DNA from 3 places in the Oceanobacillus sp. FSL K6-3682 genome. Region 1 is predicted to be linked to each of the others. Evidence: predicted binding sites of a transcription regulator. Region 1 holds the regulator's gene; each other region holds the start of a gene.
What was found. Region 1 encodes NrdR, which represses ribonucleotide reductase genes. Its sites were predicted from a motif close to AACACNATATATNGTGTT; they were not measured.

Region 1 (7,209 bases):
ATACGCTGCAGCTGCTTATTATTACTGTCTCCACGCCAATATGCACCAGAAATACTTAATAATTTAAATGCTTTAATTTTACTTGTTGAAGGAACATGCACACCCCGGCATAAATCAAAGAATTCCCCCTGCTCATAAATTGTTACAGTTTCATCTTCAGGGATCGCATCAAGCAGCTCTAATTTTAATTCATCGCCAATTTCTGCAAACCGTGCTTTTGCTTCATCGCGGGATACTTCCACACGTTTTATTTCTAAGTTTTCATCTACAATTCTTTTCATTTCTTTTTCTATTTTAGGAAGATCCTCCGGTGTTAATGAATGCTCCATATCAATGTCATAATAGAAGCCTTCTTCAATAACAGGACCGACACCTAATTGGACATTGGAATATAATCGTTTCACAGCCTGTGCCAGTAAATGTGCTGTAGAGTGACGAGCAATTTCCAGGCCTTCCTGATCACGATAAGTAACGATTTCAATCTTACCGCCTTTAGGAAGCTCTCTGCGTAAGTCCAAAGCCTCTCCATCTAATCTAATAGCAAGTGCCTGTTTTTTTAAACCTGGAGAAATCGAAGCTGCTATATCTTCCCCTGTAGTTCCTACAGGGAATTGCTTCTCCGCTCCGTCTGGAAAAATAATTGTTAAATCAGCCATTTTCATCGAACTCCTTTATCAAATATAAAAACGCTCCATCCCTTTGCGTTATGCAAAGGGACGAGCGTTTAATATCGTGGTTCCACCCTAATTCCTGAAGATAAAAAATCCTTTTATCCCCAGCTTCATTGATCTTTAACGCAGATAAAACGTTACTGCCTACTACAAATTATTTCAGCAGCAATGCTCCAAGGGGGTAATTATTTCTTTACGAAAGGAAGCTTGCAGCCAAAGGACTTCCCTCTCTGAATACGTAAGCTGAAAATAATCATGTCCTCATCTCAGCAGTTTCATTTTCAAACTCTATACGTATTATATTCCTTCCAGGATTGAAAAGCAAGTCCAATTGTTTAATCTAAACGAGAAAGAATCGATACCCCTTTCCTTTCAAATTCTACCCTTTCCTGAAAAATATTTGTTATTGTCATTATTTTCGGATCTGCTGGATTATCTCCATATACTTTTATTCTGGCCGGTGACATTGCAATAAGCGGACTTAAATTAAATTCATTTTCATGTAAACCTAATGCATATAAGGGGGCTTGATACATCCAAAAACGCAGCATATCTTTAGAAATTACTTCCCCTTTTTCATTGTAAAAAATAAAATTTTCTCCCTGCTCTATATGAATTAAATCAACACAAGGATCTTTTTTCTCAATATAATGACGTAACATATCAATAAATGTCTGATGATCCTCTTCCCTCTTAAATTCTTCAATAGCCTTCCCGACACATTCTTGAATAAAGTCTAAAAAATGAGCCAGCCGAAAATGCAATATCGCACTAAAATGAATACTCGTATGTTCCTTTAAATGCAAAAAAAAGATATACTGCAAAAGCTTTGTTGTATCTACCTGCTCACGTAAAAACTGATTATCAGAATCTGAGTCAAATAAAATCCACATAGAAAAATCATAAATACGATTAATTTCATCAGGATCTGAAAAGTAATAATTATTTGTGATTTTTCGAATGATGATATCAGAAAGATGCTCTTCTATAAAAACATTTGCCATCGCAGAGCTTATCACGTTAATTAAATCTATCCCTGCTAAATCACCTTCCAGACATAATTTATTACCCCATCTGGTATTTGCTTGTTGATGTACTCTGATCTTTTTTCTATATGGATTTAACTGATTACGAAAAGCCGCTACTTCCTTATCTGATTCAAAATACACTTCCAACAATACATATCACCCTCATCCACTTACAAACTGTTACATTATATGGACAAGTTCAGATAAAAATGCTCAAACTAGTCAGACTAGCAGATTTGCTTGATGTAGTATAAGAGGGTGTTCAAAAAGTGATATATAAGTTAATTCTTGCTCGTAATATTTGCTAAAACTAGATTCGATCCATTCGTATGAATCTCACGAATGGATCAAGAGCATATACTAGCACTTAGGGACTTTTGAACAGCCTCTATAAAAAAATCTGCAAAAAGATACTTGTTATGCCTATTTAAAAAAACATTTAAAAAGTTTCACCTGATGATAAACATATGAATAGAAAAGAGGATTTCCATCAGCGGAAATCCTCTTTTCTATTCGTCTCTTCTGTTTTCACCAGACATTTTCACCACTGTACTTACCTGCTTAATACGCTCAATAATCCGCCCGGCTTTGACTTCTTCCACACCATTTCTTGTACTTGCAAGTTCCTTCTCCAGTTGATTTAAATCAAAGTTGGAAGAGAAAAAAACAGGTAAGCCTTCCATCATACGATATTGCAGGACAGAGCCTAATACTTCATCCCGGAACCAGGCTGATTGTAATTCCGCCCCAATATCATCCAGCATTAAAACATCTGCTTTCTTAAAGAAATCTATCTTTTCATTAAAAGAATCATCTTTAAAAGAACCCTTTATTTCCCGGACAAACTCCGGCATATAAATAAGTGTAGTTGAGTAATTTCTCTTTTTCAGTTCATTCGCTATAGCACCTAATAGATATGTTTTACCAATTCCAAACGAGCCATGAAGATATAAACCTTTTTTAGGCAAGCTTGTTTTAGCTTCCTCTAAAAAATTGATAATTTCACCAATTGCTGAAATCCTCGACTTATCCTGAATAACTTCTGACATTTTCGCTTCCAAAATCTCTTTTGGCATATAAAGACTTTGAAATAACCTCTGCTGCGCCTGCTGTTCTTCAGCCTGAATACGTGAATGACATTTTTCATAACTGAGTCTAATTTCATTCTTATCCATACTTAATATCGGAGAGTACCCTTGAACCATGTTTTGACATTCTCCAAAAGAAGCACAGCGATCACATTGCTTGGATTGTGTCTTATATTCATATAGCCGCATTAAGTTCTTTTCAATATCGTGGTCAGTCAGTTCATGGTGTTCATGTAAAAATGATTGAATAGAGGGATCACTCAGAATTTCTTTTTTTATTCTAGTATAATTGGATTTGAAATTCTCATTCGTATCCATCCATGCTTTTAATTCTGATTGTATAGGCTTCATCAAGCATCCCTCCTTTTCAGCTTTCATTTAAATATTTTTGCAGCTTAGCTTCAATTTCCTGCTGCTCTTTTTCGCTTAAGCCTGTATTCACCGGCTGTTTCTTCTTCCGGTTGTTAAACCAATCCGGAACAACCTCTTTCTTATAGCTATTATTGTAATTATAATTATTATTTTTTCTTGGTTTATTTTTAGCAGACTTATATTTTTCCTGTTCTTGTTTAGCAAAGCTCATTGCTTCTTTGGCAGACTTCAGTCCAACTCTGGACCAGTGGCCGGCAATAGTTTCCATATAAGCTTTGGACAGCTTCATATTTGATTGCAGCAGGACATAATGAATTAAAACATTCATGACAGGAGCTGGCAATCCCTGCCTGGTCATAACCTCGCGGACAACCTTGATATCCTGCTCAGATGCATGATTCCCATCTGATAGATCTTCTAATAATTGCTTTGGAGAAATTGTCTCCAGCTCTTGAATAAGCTGTTCTTCCTTTGTTTCAGGCTTCTTCATTATAGCCTCTGTATTCGCCGTTATCTTTTCTTTTAAACGGATAGACTGCCCGTTGTTACGGGAAATAAACATGTCGTGGCATGCTGATTTAAACTCTTCCTGATTCAATTTATTATCTTCATCAAGAGCCCACAGCAGTGCTTTCTCTATATCAACACTTTCTATGTCATACAATACCTTCATTTGATGAATAAGCTTTTTATTCGCAGAATTTAGGATTCTTTCAGCTGGAATAAACCGCTGCTTGAGCGTTTGTTCTATCCAGGAAAAATCCATTGAATCCTTTTCAGTGCACTGCCTCTTTGTTTTTACATTCTCAGCAACAGGCAAAGATGGTGTTATTGTATCAAACACTTCATTAAAATCAGCTGTTACCTCTTCGCCATATAGATGACTATCCTTTACATAACGCGAATAAAGCTCATTATATTTTAGTTCTCCTATATGATGCAGCAGCAGCTGAGACAGCATTGCTTCCCTGAAAAATTGATTCGGAGAGTATGGGCACTGCACATTATACGTATAATAATCTCTGCCGTCCTCTGTTCTTTTATAAGTTTTTAATAACCCGATGGCTTCCAGCTTTATACGTGCACGGTAGATATCATCCAGTGTCAAATTTAAATATGTCATTAATGTATGGTGTGTCTGCACCTTTTGCACATGACCCACCTCATAAAACAAAGTATAGTATAAAGAAATTGCCTGGATACCGATTAACGGCTGATACAGATGTGTCAAAGAAGCATTAAAATCAAGTGGAGGCTGTTTGTCCATAACAACATTATATCCATCAATAGGAAGGATTTTTCCAATTACATTCATGATAACCCATCCTTTTTTGAAAAGTAAAAATGTATAAGAGTCTGCAATGTCTCTCGTGCGGCGAGTAACCGCAGTCCCAAATTTTGTCCGGCAGGGCCCTCAATCAAAAATGTTTTCGACTGGACGAGTAATCGCAGTCCCGGCCACATAATTTCATTTTTATTCTTCATGTGCTTGTTTATCCGTTTTAATAATTTCTTTCAGCTCGTCTAAGAAAACGGAGATATCCTTAAATTGACGATATACAGATGCGAATCTGACATAAGAGACCTCATCAACTTCTGCAAGTCTCTCCATCACCATCTCACCTACTGTATGACTGGAAACCTCAGAATTTCCTGTGTTTCGCAAACTTTTTTCTACTTCCAATGCAATGTTTTCTATCGTATCTATAGCTACAGGCCGCTTCTCACATGCTCTGATAATGCCTCTTGTCAGCTTTTCTCTCGAGAATTCCTGACGCATGCCATCTTTTTTCACAACAATGAGTGGTACTTCTTCAATCCGTTCAAAAGTGGTAAAACGAAATCCGCACTTCTCGCATTCCCGGCGTCTACGTATTGCTGCTCCCTCTTCTATCGGTCGAGAATCCAGTACTTTAGTATTTTTGTTATTACAGTTGGAACAACGCATTTCGTTCACTCCTTCTCAAATTACATTTCTATCTCCGGCAGCTGTTCATTTACATGCTGATATACTCTTCTTATTATTTTATTGCTATGGCCAAAATCAATATGGACAGGTGTTTCTGTCGTTACAGAAAAATCGAGTGCTGTATAGTATGGCCGAACCATAACAACTGTAGCGATAACTAAAACTTTTTTACCGCGTTTGCTGGTTGCTCCAATCTCTCCATGCTGATCGGAGCGTGCATGAATTGAAAAATCCGGACTCGAATTAAAATAATCCTCTACAGTTTGAATAACTGTATTCTTACTCGCTTTATAATACCTGGTTTTTAAAGACTTATCTATATGATTATCACTGGTTTCTGAATGATTATTAAAAAAACGTTTAATTTTATAACCCATCGACATATACATACACATCCTATATTTTCACTAGTAAGAGAGTGTTCAAAAAGTCCGGTGAAAAATAACCCTTCAGTATTCGTAAGCCTATGAAATCAGCTGTCAGGTTCTATTTATCTGCTTTATAAAGCGCACACTTCTTGAACATATGAATATAATAATTACGTGTGTACTATTTTAACATGATTTAAACATTTAAACTACTTTCCTAAAACGAAGAAGCATTCAGGTTAAACATAAAGCAAAATTTATTGAAATCATCCAAAAACAAGTAAAATTTTTCGGAGCTTCAATAAGATCATTTTTCGGTAATTGGTTGTAGTATTATTTTCACAAAACAATAGCAAAGACCTACTACATATTAATGATAAACGACCGATATACTAAATAAGAAAGTAATTATATCATTTTTAAAGAAGAAGGAGTATGTTTAATGAGTGTAGGAAAGAAGTTAAATTTATCTTTTATTGTGTTAATTGTTTTATTAGCTGTTTCTGTAGGCAGCAGTATGATGAATTTGAAAAATATTAAAAGCGAAGTAGAAGAAGCAATGGATTACCGCCTGGAACAGCTTTTCTTAATTGAAAACATCCGCTACGATGTCGCCATGCAGGCGCTCCATATCCGTTCGTTGATTTTAGAACCGGAGGAAGACATGCATAGAGAAAATCTTCTGACTGTTGCCGGGGAGCTGGATGAAAATTTAAACGAACTGGAAGGGTATTTAGCTTCAGAAGAAATGAGAATGTATTGGGAACAGGCCAGCATCCCAAATGATGAATTCAACGAAGTAATGCCTGATATAATAGCTGCTGTTCAAAATGACAATATAGAACAGGCAACAGAAATTGTCAATACAACTGTTCAAGATGTCAATGAAGGAATGTTTGAAGCGGCACAAGCAATGAAAACTATCAAGTAGGACAAATGGATAATATCGAAAGAGAAATAGATTCTGCGATTGGTATCGCACAGGTTGTTTCAATCATTGTTTTAGGGGCAAGTATACTAATTGGAATTGGTTTAATGTTCTATGTTCGCCGTTCTATAACAGCTCCATTATTAAGTGTCATGGATATTGCAAAGAAAATTGGCGATGGTGATTTATCTGCTGAAGATATTGCTGTTAAATCGAAAGATGAACTAGGTCAATTGGCTGTTATTTTCAATGCTTCTAAAAATAATACACGTGACTTAATTGTTCGTATCCAACAAAATGCGGAACAGTTAGGTGCATCATCTGAAGAGCTCTCTGCAAGTGCTGAAGAAGCATCTGCTACAACAGAAGAAGTGACAAAGCAGGCTGCCGATACAGCTGAAACCTCTCAAACAGCAGCAGATGCAGCGAATGAAAGCTCCATTGCGATGGGAGAAACTGCACAAGGTGTACAGCAGATTGCAGAAGCCGCACAATCGCTTCATTCTTCTTCCAGTGAAACAAGTGAATCTGCTCAAAACGGGACGAAGATTATCGGTGATGCTCAGCAGCAGATGAACAATATTAATGAGTCGGCATCTTCAGTAAATGAACTTGTGATAAAATTGGCAAAACAAACAGAAGAAATTGAAAATATTACCAATGTTATTACTGATATCACAGATCAAACAAATTTGTTAGCATTAAACGCAGCAATTGAAGCAGCTCGTGCAGGGGAGCAGGGAAAAGGATTTTCAGTAGTGGCAGATGAAGTACGTAAACTGGCA
Region 2 (7,209 bases), 1.3 Mb from region 1:
TGCTTTTCTACAGCCTCCGATTCGCCGGTAAGCATTCCCTCATTTACCCGTAAAGAACCGATCTCTATCACACGTCCATCAGCAGGAACATAATCTCCTGCCTCCAGGTAGACGATATCTCCGGGAACAAGCTCCTTTGCAGCAATCGTTTTTTCTGTACCATCCCGCATAATTTTGGCTTCCGGTGCGGACATATCCCGCAATGCTTCCAGTGAGCTTTCTGCTTTTCTAGTCTGTACTACGCTGATCACAGAATTGATTAACAGTACAAGAAAAATAATAAGAGACTCTACCCATTCTCCAATTAGAATTTGCACTACGGCAGCCGCTAACAGAACAATAACCATTGGATCTTTAAAGGTCTCCAGGAAAAGCTTCCATGTCGGAACTTTTTCTTTATCCTCTATTTCATTATATCCATATTTTTCAAGCCTTGCTTTTGCTTCTTTATTTGATAAACCCTTCTGCGAAGAATTGACTGATTCGAGAACGTCTGCTGTCTTTTTCTGATATGCTTCCATCTCCATAGCTCCCTGCCTATTCGTTTTTTAGTTATCTGATGCTGTTATTACTAATTCTACATGCATCATCAAATCTCATCCCTATTTTTAACGTATTTTAGCAAATTAAACTATTTTTCTCTATTTTGAGCTATTACCTTTTTTTATTAGATTGAAACCTGTTCACTGCAGGTAAGATGGATTCTTTACAATATCTTCACATTCTTTTGGACTCTCAAAATAAATCAACTTACTTACTCTACTGCTATGAAAGTAATTATATACTTATTTTTTCTTTAAAGCTTGTAAAATTACGCAAAAGGAAACATCGCAACTTGAGAAACCCTATGTAGGTTTTCATTGTATCCAGTTGGGCTTATCATTTTCAGCCAATTAAAAACTGATCTGGACGTTATTTATCTCAGATCAGTTTTTTCTTGCTATATCACTCTAATATATTCTTCATTTCAATAATCCGCTGATTCCGACTCCCGCGAAACGATAGAGTTAAATCCCGTTCAGCTAAAATAAATGGACCATCCACCAGTACATCTACATATTTGAGAAGCTCCAGCTGATGCGAATTTTTATTTTCAAGCAGTTGTTCTATTGTCCAGCCCGTATATGCCCATATGTTTTTACCATGTGCTTTCAATTGTCTGGCAACATTTGCCGCAGCTTCCGCCTGGTAAAATGGATCTCCGCCGCTTAATGTAATATCTGTTAAAGGGTTCAAAGCTTCCTCAACAATCTGCTGTACACTTATTTCATTGCCATTTCGCAAATTCCATGACCTTGGATTATGACATCCTTTGCAGTAATGAGGGCAGCCGGCAAAGAATATAACCGTACGCAGTCCTTCCCCATCGACAACAGAATCATGATAGATAGACAATACTCTCGCCGTTTCCATTAGACATGCCTCACTCTGTCATGCTCTTCAGATGCCTTAGCAGTATTCCATTTATCCATTGTTCCTACCAGATAGCCGGTAATACGCCGAATCCGGTCAAATTGCCTTTCATCGGTTATCCCGCAAGCTGGACATTCATTATCAATCATTCCTGTATAGCCGCAGCTTTTGCAGCGATCGACTGGATGATTGATACTGCCATACCCGATTCCGCTCTCAGCCATCGTTTTTACAAGTGTATCGATTGCTTTTACATTTTTGCTGATATCTCCATCCACTTCGATATAAGTGATATGGCCGGCATTTGTATATGGGTGATATACTGCTTCCCGTTTTATTTTCTCCACAGCACGGATTGGGTAGTATACAGGAATATGGAAAGAGTTCGTATAATAATCTCTGTCTGTAACTCCTTCTATCCTTCCAAAATCCTTTTGATCCTGTTTCGTAAAACGGCCGCTTAAGCCTTCTGCAGGTGTTGCAATCAGCGAATAATTCAAATCATAACATTCCGAAGCCACATCACATTTCTTCCGTAAGAAGGAAACAATCTCTTCCCCCAGCTCCTGTGCCTGCTCTGATTCTCCATGATGCTTACCTATCAATACTTTTAAACACTCTGCCAGACCAATAAAACCAACGCTCAAGCTTCCCTGCTTCAGCACTTTTTCTAATCTATCTCCAGAGTTAAGCTCATCACTGCCTGTCCAGACGCCTTCTCCATGCAAGAAAGTGAAATTATTCACAAGTTTATTCGTCTGAAATAAATAACGTTCATATAATTGACGAATAACGATTTCTGCATAATCCTCTAATTTCTGCATAAATGCTTCCATGGTTGAAGTTGTAAGAGCTATTTTTACTAGATTAATACTGGTGAACGAAATATTTCCACGTCCTACACTGTTTTCCTCTCCATGCCTATTTGCCATAATACGTGTACGGCAGCCCATATAAGCTACTTCTGAATCAGGATTCCCTTCTTCATAATAAGCTAAGTTAAACGGTGCATCAATAAAGCTGAAATTTGGAAAAAGCCGTTTTGCCGTTGTTTCGAGAGCTAACTGATACAAGTCATGATTTGGATCGCCTTTGTAAAAATTAACCCCTTTTTTCATTTTAAAAATTTGAATTGGAAAAATAGGGGTCTCTCCTTTTCCTAATCCTGATTGTGTAGCTAAAAGCAGATTTTTTATAATCAGCCTCCCCTCCCTGCCTGTATCTGTCCCGTAATTAATAGACGTGAATGGAACCTGACCGCCGCTTCTGGAATGGAGGCTGTTCAAATTATGTATGAATGCTTCACACGCCTGATAACATTCCTGCTCTGTTTCATTCCAAGCTAATTTCTCCAGTTCCTTTTGATCAAGGGGAAGCTGATATTGCTGTAATTTATGAAGCCGTTTTTCATAGGATTTCTTCACATAGGGAGCCAAATCATAATCAAATGCTTGAAAACTCTGACCACCATGCTGCTGATTTTGGTTGCTTTGAAAAACAATTGCCGCTAATGCCATCGCACTCATAATGCTTTGCGGGGATCGCATATGTCCATGCCCTGTGTTAAATCCTTTTTTCAATAATTTTCCCAAAGGGATTTGACAGCAGGTCGCTGTTCCTGTAGGCATGTAATCTAAATCATGAATATGAATATAGTTATCCTCCATTGCCTGCCTTGCTTCCGGACGCAGCATATTTTGTTTTGCATAAAATTTAGCGCTCTCACTGGCAAATTTGTTCATTTGTCCGCACGGTGATTTTCCGTCAACATTTGCATTCTCCTGGATTAAATCCTGATTAGAGCTGGATACAATATCCTTAAAATCCTGCATTAAATCTATATTTGTGCTTGCAGGGGCTTCTTTTATTTCTACCATTTTCTATGCCTCCCTATTCTTCTCCATCCATTCATTTCTTCATGTTTTCAATGTATTTCTATTTAACTTACCCAAAACTATATATAGTATAACAAGATAAAAACGTTACTATATATAGTTAAATCTTAAATGAAGATGCAAGGGAGTTCAAATGTACATTTTATGACTTTTTAAAATATCTCTATAATTTTTTGCTTTATCATTTCCGCTTCAGTTAAAAACGTTCTATAATTTCGTTTTATTATAGAAAAACCTCGTAAGTCTGCGAATACTTACGAGATTTTTGAATATTTTAGATCTGATTTAATAAACATGCTCTACTTCATAGCCTTTGTCTTCAAGCTCCGTTATAATACTTGGATCAACGGTGAAATGAGCCGTCCCCACAAAGACAAAATAAACCTGACCGCTGTCTTCCTGTAAAATTTCATCCAAGCTGTTTGCCATATCAATATTCCGTTTATCATTCAACTCTTCCATATATTCATCATTAATGCCTGCTTCTTCATAACCATCGGACATCGTTTCCATTGCTTCGATATTTCCCTCAAGCCATGCATCAGCCAGCCCTTCCATCTCTTCAGCAGCCTCATCATAACCCTCAACAGCTAGTTCCAATGTCTGTATTTGGGTTTCCATGGAATAACCGCTAAGCACCTCAAATTGTTCTTCCGCACTTTCTAAAGAAACAATTTCTTTCCCTTCCTCTGTTGCTTTTTCAAGAAAATATAGATCGACAGCAGATTGTGAGTCGACGTCACTCGTCATGGTCACAAGTTCAAGCAGCATCATCTCCACGAACCATGGCTGAAAATCGTTCATTGTTTCTAAATCCAATCCATTCTCTTCAAAAATAGATGCAAGCTCCTCATATGTTTCTTCCGGCAGTTCTTCTTCCAGTGTACTGTCATCTACATATGTAGCATATTCTAATATTTCTTGCTGTGAAGGCGTTTCTTCCAGTAAATTAAATTCAGGCAGAACAATATCTGCACTATCAAACGCTTCTTCAATAGCCGGATCTAATGGATAGAAATCATCGTTTCCTAAGTGAATCGTTCCCTGCAAATACATTTCTGTATCACCAGATTCCACCTTCCATAAGAAACCGCCTTTTCCTTCGCCGTTCTCTTCTTCATTATCGGTTTCGCCCGCTGTCTCTTCTTCTGTTGCAGCTTCATCTGCTGTATCTTCAGTTTCTGCTGCATCTTCATCTCCACCGCATGCGGTCAACACACCTGCAAATAAAAATATGAATAGTGCTAATAAAATTTTTTTCATTCCTAGATTCCTCCTGTTATTTTCCTGACTCTATCATAAGGTCTTTTAATTAGCCTATCATTATTTATGCTGCAAATGGAAGAAAAAAGAGGTTGAATACTGCATTATTTGGTATGAATGAAGCTTATATGTATTTCAAACAACTAATAAATGATAATAATAGATAATTAAAATACTGAATACTATGTTATTTTTTATATTTTGCAAAATAGATTATGTGTCTAAAATGTATAAATATCATTTTATTTTATTTGTTTGGTAATAAAAAATGACTGCCGCATAGAACCTGGCAGTCATTTTTTATTTTAGCTTTTACAATTTTTTATCCGATTGATCCTTCCATTTCAAAGCTGATCAATCTGTTCATCTCAACAGCATATTCCATTGGAAGTTCTTTTGTAAATGGTTCAATGAAGCCCATAACAATCATTTCTGTCGCTTCTTCCTCTGATAAACCGCGGCTCATCAGATAGAAAAGCTGTTCCTCAGATACTTTGGAAACTTTTGCTTCGTGCTCTAAAGAAATATTGTCGTTAAGAATTTCATTGTATGGAATGGTATCGGAAGTCGACTCATTATCCATAATAAGTGTATCACACTCAATATTAGCACGGGCTCCGTCCGCTTTACGTCCAAAGTGTACTAAACCGCGGTAAGATACTTTACCGCCCTGTTTAGAGATGGATTTAGAAACAATTGTTGAAGACGTATTTGGCGCCAGGTGATGCATTTTTGCACCAGCATCCTGCAACTGTCCTTTTCCTGCTAAAGCGATAGAAAGCGTATTTCCGCGTGCACCTTCTCCTTTTAGAAGGATAGCTGGATATTTCATCGTCAGCTTGGAACCAATGTTTCCATCAATCCATTCCATCGTTGCATTCGCATCACAAACTGCACGTTTTGTAACAAGGTTATACACATTGTTTGCCCAGTTTTGGATTGTCGTATAACGGCAGTAGCCGTCTTTCTTAACAATAATTTCTACAACAGCACTGTGAAGAGAGTTTGTTGTGTAAACTGGTGCTGTACAGCCTTCTACATAGTGTACAGATGCTTCTTCATCAACAATGATAAGCGTACGCTCAAACTGTCCCATATTTTCAGAGTTAATACGGAAATAAGCTTGTAATGGCGTTGTTGCTTTTACGCCTTTTGGTACATAAATAAATGAACCGCCAGACCATACTGCAGAGTTTAATGCAGCGAATTTATTATCAGAATAAGGAATAACTGTTCCAAAGTATTCTTTAAATAGTTCTTCATTTTCTTTCAGTGCAGTGTCTGTATCTTTAAATACAATACCAAGTTCCTGAAGGTCTTCCTTCAAACTGTGGTAAACTACTTCTGATTCATATTGTGCAGATACACCTGCAAGATATTTTTGTTCTGCTTCAGGAATACCTAATTTGTCAAAAGTCTGTTTGATTTCTTCAGGCACCTCATCCCAAGTTCTACCTTGCTTTTCAGAAGGTTTTACATAATAAACAATTTCGTCGAAGTCTAAACCTGAAAGGTCCCCGCCCCATTGCGGCATTGGACGCTTGTAGAAATGATCTAATGCCTTTAGACGGTAGTCAAGCATCCACTGTGGTTCTTCCTTCATTTTCGAAATTTCTTTAACAATATTTGGCGTTAATCCTTTTTCTGTACGGAAAATAGATACGTCTTTATCATGAAATCCATATTTATACTCTTCAATTTCCGGCATATTTTTTGCCATTGTTAATAACCTCCCTCTGACAGAATAAAAACTTCTGTCTTATTCGTCGTGCACTCCCTTTTCCATCGCTTTCCATGCAAGTGTTGCACATTTAATCCTTGCAGGAAATTGGGAAACTCCCTGAAGTGCCTCGATGTCGCCCATATCCTCTGAATCGATATCTTCACCTAACATCATTTTAGAGAACATTTCTGACATTTTTAGTGCCGTTTCTACTTCCAGTCCCTTAATCGCCTGTGTCATCATGGATGCGGATGCCATACTGATGGAACATCCTTCTCCCTGGAATTTCGCATCCTTTACAATCCCATTCTGGATATCTAACTGCAATTGAATACGGTCACCGCAGGTCGGATTATTCATATCCACTGTCACAGAATCCTTTTCAAGTGTTCCTTTGTTGCGCGGATTTTTATAATGATCCATAATAACTTGTCTATAAAGTGTATCGAGGTTATTCAAAGCCATTCCCAAAATACTCCTTTGTCTTTAACAGCCCTGCAACTAAAAGATCAATATCCTCTTTCGTGTTATAGAGATAGAAACTGGCTCTGGCGGTTGCAACCACATCCAGCCATTTCATTAAAGGCTGTGCACAATGATGACCGGCCCGGACAGCGATTCCTTCCGCATCAAGAACTGTCGCAGTATCATGCGGATGTACGTCATCCAGATTAAAGGTCACCAGCCCTGCCCGTTTCCGAGGTCCATAAATTTGAATACCATCGATTGTTTGCATTTGCTCCAGCGCATAGGCTGCCAGCTCTGTCTCATGAGCCAGTATTTCATCCTGACCGACTTCATTTAGAAAATCGATTGCTGCTGCAAGCCCAATTGCTCCAGCAATGATAGGTGTACCGCCTTCGAATTTCCAAGGCAGCTCCTTCCATGTAGAATCATATAGATTCACAAAATCAA
Region 3 (7,209 bases), 560 kb from region 1:
CTGTGACAGAAATTCGTACAAAACAAGAAATTGATCAACTTGTGAAAGAATTGGGGGATATGCATGTCTGATAAAAATTTTCCATTATTATTTGAACGCAGTAAAGAAGGTAGAACAAGCTACAGCTTGCCGGAGTTAGAAATTGAATCCTTTGACCTGGAAGCGGAGTTAGGAGATGTTTATATTCGTAAAGAGCCGCCAAAGCTTCCAGAAGTAAGTGAATTAGATATTATCCGTCATTATACTGGACTTGCATCCCGCAATTATGGTGTGGATTCCGGATTTTATCCGCTTGGATCGTGTACGATGAAGTATAACCCGAAAATCAATGAAGATATTGCTCGTCTAGAAGGGTTCAGTCATATTCATCCATATCAGGACCCGGGGACAGTACAGGGTGCTTTAGAAATGCTTTACGATTTACAGGAATCTTTAAAAGAAATTACAGGCATGCATGAGGTCTCTCTGCAGTCAGCTGCCGGCGCACAGGGAGAATGGACAGCATTAATGATGATCCGGGCATTTCATGAAGCAAATGGAGACCATCACCGGACAAAAGTAATTGTGCCGGACTCAGCACATGGAACAAATCCGGCATCTGCAGCAGTAGCTGGATTTGAAGCTGTGACGGTTAAATCGAATGAAGAGGGTCTCGTAGATCTCGAGGATTTACGGCGTGTCGTTGGGGAAGATACGGCAGCCTTGATGCTTACCAATCCTAATACATTAGGTTTATTTGAAAAAGAAATCTTAGAAATGGCGTCAATTGTTCACAAAGCTGGCGGGAAGCTCTATTACGATGGAGCTAATTTAAATGCGATTATGGGCTATGTAAGACCTGGAGATATGGGATTTGATGCGGTTCATTTAAACCTTCATAAAACATTTACAGGACCACATGGCGGCGGAGGACCGGGTTCAGGACCTGTTGGGGTCAGTGAGGAGCTTGCCGCTTATCTGCCAAAACCATTGATTATTAAAGACAACGGTACTTTCAGCTTGGATTATGACATACCAAAATCCATTGGCCGTGTCAAACCGTTCTATGGGAATTTCGGTATTAATTTACGTGCGTATACGTATATTCGGACGATGGGTGCAGAAGGCCTGAAAAAAGTCAGTGAATATGCTGTGTTAAATGCGAATTATATGATGCGCAAACTGGAAAAAGCATTTCAAATGCCGTATCCGCAGCATTGTAAGCATGAATTTGTACTATCAGGGAGTATTCAGAAAAAACTGGGTGTCCGGACATTAGATATGGCAAAAAGACTGTTAGATTTTGATTTTCATCCGCCGACAATTTATTTCCCGCTAAATGTGGAAGAGGGAATGATGATCGAACCGACTGAAACAGAGTCTAAAGAAACATTGGATTCCTTTATTAATACCATGATTCATATTGCAAAGGAAGTAGAAGAAAATCCGGAAATTGTTCAGGAAGCTCCGCACAATACAATTGTAAAACGGATGGATGAAGCTACAGCTGCTCGTAAGCCGATACTTCGATATGAAGAAGGGGAAATATCATAAATAACAGATAATAAAAGCTGATTCAGAGTAATTTTTGCTCTGAATCAGCTTTTAACGTTAAATATGCATTTCAATGGCGATAACCAGAAAAGATTATTTTTTTGTTTTAATCTTACCAGTCCATTTTTTAAATCCGCCTTTCAGCTGATAAATATCCTTAAATCCTTTTTTGTGCAACAGCTGCGCAGCTCTTGCGGAACGACTGCTATTTTGACAATACAGGTACACAGGCTTGTCCTTTCGCATTTCAACAAGTCTTTGCTTCATCTGTGTTACCGGAATATTACGCGCCCCAAGGATATGACCTCTTTCAAATTCCTGCGGTTCCCGAACATCAATTAACTGTGCTTTACGATATCCTTCTCGAAATTGTTCTTCTGTCAATCCATTTAGATAAGTGCGTTGTCTATAAAAGCGAAAAATAGAAACCGCAAGCAGAACAACTAAAGCAATAAGTAAAAATGTCATTTTGTTTCCCCCGTCTATCTTTATATTCTACATATTCATTATATGGGCAGGGATTTTATTTTTCAAAGTTTTTATTTGTGAAACCCCTATTTATTATAAAAAAATAGTCTTCTTTCAAATTTCAGATGTTATTTTTAATAAAGGAGAGGTTTCCCCATCCATTTTAAGGGAATAAAAAAATAGCCGATCTTTTAATGGAAAGTACTTGCTATTCTGATAATTAACTATATATTGTGTCAAAATCATGAAACGGATACTATATATTGTATTTTGGGCAGTGGATATGATAAACTAATAATTAATTAACCGTAAGATGACAAGGAGCGATAACATTGACTATCCAATTGGGATCATTAAGACAGATTAATATAGATGCGCTTAATGAAGATATAAAAAAATTCGAAGCAGTACACTCAATTACAGAGGAAATGCATATTACACATCAAGGTGTGTCCAGGCTGGTAATGCTGGATCGATATGCTTTTAAAGATACGGAGAAAAAAACGTTAAAAAACGGCGATTTTGTCGTTCTGACTGTAAAAGCAGATCCTAAATTCCCGGCACGGGGCCTAGGGTTTATTATAGATATTAATTGGAAAGAAAACAAGGCGAAAGTGGCTGTCGAATCAGATTATATTGGTGTATTAGATAAGGAAGAAGAGCGGGAAAGCGGTATTATTACGCGTTCTCTTGATGTTATCGAGAAGCCTTTGGAAATTTATTATGAACAAATTGCCAAAAGAAATGCAACTGGGCTTTCAGAGGTTGAAGAAACGGAAGAAAGAAAGGCTGCATCCTTTGAAGCATTTTACAAGCAATTAGCTTCCATGAACTTTATTCCTGCAGGGCGCGTGCTTTATGGCGCAGGAGCTGAAACAGATGTAACATATTTTAATTGCTACGTTATGCCTTTTGTAAAAGATTCCCGCGAAGGAATTTCGGATCATCGTAAGCAGGTGATGGAGATAATGTCACGCGGCGGCGGTGTCGGTACAAATGGCTCCACGTTAAGACCGCGTAACACATTGGCTAGAGGCGTTAACGGAAAATCATCCGGCAGTGTTTCCTGGCTGGATGATATTGCTAAATTGACAAATCTGGTGGAACAAGGCGGCTCCAGACGAGGTGCGCAAATGATTATGCTTGTTGATTCTCACCCGGATATTATTGAATTTATTATTTCTAAGATGCAAAATCCGCGTATATTACGTTATTTAATAGAAAATACGGACGACGAACAAATTAAGCAGCTGGCAAAAGAAAAATTAAAATTTACGCCGCTGACTGAAACCGAATTTGATTTATATCAAGGGATTGTCAATTATAAAGCAATACCTGGTCAAGGAGGATTTACGGATGCAGCAATGAAAAAGGCCAATGACCAGCTGCGTGATGGAGGAACTTATTCGGTTCACAATCCAGATTTCCTGACAGGTGCTAATATTTCTGTTTGCATTACCAAAGAATTTATGGAAGCTGTTGAAGAGGACGATTATTATGAACTGCGATTTCCGGATGTAGAGAATTATACAACAGAAGAAATGAAAGCTTATAACGAACAGTGGCACGAGGTTGGAGATGTCCGTAAATGGGAAGAAATGGGCTATGGCGTTCGTGTGTATCGAAAAGTGAAAGCAAAAGAGCTGTGGAACCTAATCAATATTTGTGCAACGTACTCAGCAGAGCCGGGCATTTTCTTTATTGATAATGCCAATGATATGACAAATGCAAAAGCGTACGGTCAACAGGTCGTCGCAACCAACCCTTGTGGTGAGCAGCCGCTGGCACCGTTTTCTGTCTGTAATTTAGCTGCTGTCAATTTAGCAGAAATGGCAGATAAGAGAACAAAAACGGTAAATGTAGAAAAATTAAAGGATACAGTTGAGACTGGGGTTCGAATGCAGGACAATGTTATTGATGCAACACCATATTTTCTGGCCGAAAATAAAAAACAAGCATTAGGGGAAAGACGTGTCGGTTTAGGGGTTATGGGACTGCATGATTTATTAATTTACTGTGAGACAGCTTACGGTTCGGAAGAAGGAAATAAGCTTGCCGGCCAGGTATTTGAAATCATTGCAACAACAGCATACCGGACTTCTATTGAGCTGGCAAAAGAAAAAGGAAGCTTCCCCTTCTTAGTCGGAGAAACGGAGGAAGAAACAAAAGCTTTACGTGAACGTTTTATCCAAACGGGTTATATGCAAAAAATGCCAGAGGATATTCAGGAGGGCATTCTGGAACATGGTATCCGAAACTCGCACTTGCTGACTGTAGCTCCAACCGGAAGTACAGGTACAATGGTCGGAGTAAGTACAGGGCTGGAGCCATACTTCTCGTTCTCTTACTTTAGAAGCGGCAGATTAGGGAAGTTTATTGAAGTAAAAGCAGATATTGTAGAGGAATATTTACAAGCGCATCCGGAAGCAGCGGACAAGCCTTTGCCGGATTGGTTTGTAACTGCAATGGATTTAAGCCCTGAAGCACATGCTGATGCACAATGTGTGATACAGCGCTGGGTGGACAGCTCTATATCCAAAACGGTAAATGCGCCGAAGGGGTATACCGTTGATCAGGTAGAGAGTGTTTATCGACGTCTTTATAATGGCGGCGCTAAAGGCGGTACAGTCTATGTTGACGGAAGCAGAGATTCACAGGTGCTGACCCTGAAAGCGGAAGATAATCAGGTTGGAGAACAAACAGAATTATTCCCGGATGAAGAAAAAGATAAGAAAATTGTTCTTATGGACACGATTCAGGAATTAGATAAAACAAATGTAACTATCGGTTCAGAAGTAGGCGATACATGCCCGGTCTGCCGGGAGGGAAGCGTGGAAGACATTGGCGGCTGTAATACTTGTACCAGCTGCGGTGCACAATTGAAATGTGGATTGTAAAGTGAGAAGGAGAGCGGTTCTGATTGAACTGCTCTCCTTTTTTTGTGCTAATATTGACCAAGCAATCCTTTTTTCATAGCCATGCGTTCACAGTAATTAAAGAACAACAGACCGGCGACAAAATAGACAAAAGCATTTATAAATAAAATTGTTAGAGGGACCCATCCGATATTTATTAATGTCTGTCCGTCAATCATAATGTCTCTGACTAAATCAACACCAATGACAAATGGCAAGAAATACATAAGTGGAGATGCTGCAAGCGGAATAAAAGTAAGTCCTGCCAGCAGGAATTGCAGAATCTGCAGGAATGCCTGGATCTGTTTGTAAACAATTGCCAATCCACCAACCATTAAACCGACACCATACATCCCGAAAACAGTTAAAACAAAGATAGGAAAAATAGATAAAATATCAATATTAAGCCATTGTCCTGCAGTCAGCATCGTAATAATTAATAAAACAAATATAATAATTCCGTAAATAATGGTACTGGCAATCAGTCTGGTGCTTAAAATTCGCCAGATTCCCATCGGGGACATAGATAATTGTTCAAGCGTTCCACGTATGGCTTCATTGACAATTTCAAAACCAAACATTTGAATGACACTAAGCGCCAAAAACCAAAAAATATAATTAACAATAACAAATTGGATATTAGCATCCTGTGTCGATGGATCTCCAAAAAAATGAATGACCCCGAATAATCCTAAAAAGATAAAGTAAAACGTTAAGACAAGAGCAATTGTATTTGGCAGATAACGCTTCATTTCCAGGTATTCCTTTCGCAGATTGGCACGAAATAAGTTAATCCATTGCATATTGGTGGTCTCCTTGTATAATTTTTAGAAATACTTCATCAAATCGAATTGCTTTCCGGTCAATCGAATCAATTGGTGTGCGATTTAATTGTAATACCTGAAAAATCTGATAAATATCCTCGCTTTTCTCTAGCTGTACAGTGAGATAGCTGTATACTTGATCCTCCACATATTCATTTGTCGGAAAACGTGTCGAAATTGCTTTTTGCTGGTCAAGGGAAAGCGGTTCATTTAAGGTTAAACGGTAGGAACGGACTTCAAATAATTTTATCAGCTCATCAACCCGCTGATCGATAACGACTGTCCCCTGATTAATAATCACGGTACGATCACAAATATCCTGGATAACATCCATGTCATGAGAGCTGATTATGATCGTACGCTGATAATTTTTAACAATCGATTTCAGTATCTCCCTGACCTCCAGCCCTGTTTGCACATCCAGGCCAAGTGTCGGTTCGTCTAAAAGCAATACTTCCGTATTAGCAAGCATAGCTACGGCAATGGCTAATTTTTGCTGCATACCGCGTGAGAGTCTGTTTACTAATTCATTTTCTTTGTCTTTTAATTGGAACATATGGAGTAATTCATCAATTTCCTCTTTAACTTCCTTTCTTGATCTGCCTCTGTTTCCTGCAAAATATTCCAGATTTTCTCTGACTGTTAGCCGCCAATATAAATTACGATTTCCTTCCAGAACTGCACTGATATGCTGTAACGATTCTAAACGGTTGTCAGTATTAGGTATCCCTTTTATCTTTATCTCTCCACTGTCCGGGTACAGCAGACCACATATTAATTTAATAGTGGTTGTTTTGCCTGCTCCGTTTGGTCCTAACAATCCAAGTATCTCTCCTTTATAAACATTAAAATCAACATCCTTTACAGCTTGAATAATTTCTCTTGATTTCCTTTTACGGTAGGACTTGGCTAAATTACTAATCTCAATAATTTTCTCCACTTTATTCCTCCTCCTTATGACATAATCTTAGCAATTGTCAAAAATAACAACAACAATCTGACGAAGGAAATATGCTCCGTCTTAAGATGTAGATAATGATTTGACATTCTCCTATTCCATACTGTAAAAATGAAAAAGAGAGGGGACAATTACAGGAAAAAGATTATAACTTGAGTTTTATGGGAAAATCAGCTATGATTAAGTTAGAAAAAAAGTTTCCTTTGATAAAAAAAATTAACTTTCTTATTAAAGGCACCATAGTTATCTGCATAAACACAACGGTTTTAATAGACCGGTTAACCGTAAAAGCTATTCTACAGAATAGGTAAGCCCAGTCCCTGGGCTTAAAGAAGATATTTATTTAAGAACTTTATCGGATTTGAAGAAAGAGAAATATGTTTTCAATACTTCCTTTAACGAATACCAGATTTTCTGGGGATAATGCAAAGAGAGGAGCTTTTTATGCCTACACCAAGTATGGAAGACTATATTGAAATTATTTATAATTTAATTGAAGCAAAAGGATACG

Region 2: the regulator NrdR is predicted to act here: its motif matches at 3,364-3,381, upstream of MHH51_RS16895 (anaerobic ribonucleoside triphosphate reductase).
Region 3: the regulator NrdR is predicted to act here: its motif matches at 2,254-2,271, upstream of MHH51_RS13595 (vitamin B12-dependent ribonucleotide reductase).

What each region holds. Positions count from the first base shown of each region.
Region 1 is NZ_CP150263.1:2,154,686-2,161,894, reverse strand. Features, by position in the region: gene thrS (threonine--tRNA ligase) at 1-656, opposite strand, end outside; T-box leader at 710-948, opposite strand; gene ytxC (sporulation protein YtxC) at 1,007-1,840, opposite strand; gene dnaI (primosomal protein DnaI) at 2,209-3,138, opposite strand; gene MHH51_RS10755 (DnaD domain protein) at 3,155-4,474, opposite strand; gene MHH51_RS10750 (hypothetical protein) at 4,471-4,644, opposite strand; gene nrdR (transcriptional regulator NrdR) at 4,634-5,107, opposite strand; gene MHH51_RS10740 (cytosolic protein) at 5,128-5,511, opposite strand; gene MHH51_RS10735 (MCP four helix bundle domain-containing protein) at 5,939-6,427, shown strand; gene MHH51_RS10730 (HAMP domain-containing methyl-accepting chemotaxis protein) at 6,433-7,209, shown strand, end outside.
Region 2 is NZ_CP150263.1:3,405,201-3,412,409, forward strand. Features, by position in the region: gene MHH51_RS16885 (cation-translocating P-type ATPase) at 1-521, opposite strand, end outside; gene nrdG (anaerobic ribonucleoside-triphosphate reductase activating protein) at 946-1,413, opposite strand; gene MHH51_RS16895 (anaerobic ribonucleoside triphosphate reductase) at 1,413-3,290, opposite strand; gene MHH51_RS16900 (TraB/GumN family protein) at 3,594-4,571, opposite strand; gene sufB (Fe-S cluster assembly protein SufB) at 4,894-6,291, opposite strand; gene sufU (Fe-S cluster assembly sulfur transfer protein SufU) at 6,331-6,759, opposite strand; gene MHH51_RS16915 (cysteine desulfurase) at 6,746-7,209, opposite strand, start outside.
Region 3 is NZ_CP150263.1:2,716,629-2,723,837, reverse strand. Features, by position in the region: gene gcvPA (aminomethyl-transferring glycine dehydrogenase subunit GcvPA) at 1-71, shown strand, start outside; gene gcvPB (aminomethyl-transferring glycine dehydrogenase subunit GcvPB) at 64-1,533, shown strand; gene MHH51_RS13600 (rhodanese-like domain-containing protein) at 1,627-2,001, opposite strand; gene MHH51_RS13595 (vitamin B12-dependent ribonucleotide reductase) at 2,334-4,898, shown strand; gene MHH51_RS13590 (ABC transporter permease) at 4,946-5,719, opposite strand; gene MHH51_RS13585 (ABC transporter ATP-binding protein) at 5,706-6,680, opposite strand; gene mntR (transcriptional regulator MntR) at 7,143-7,209, shown strand, end outside.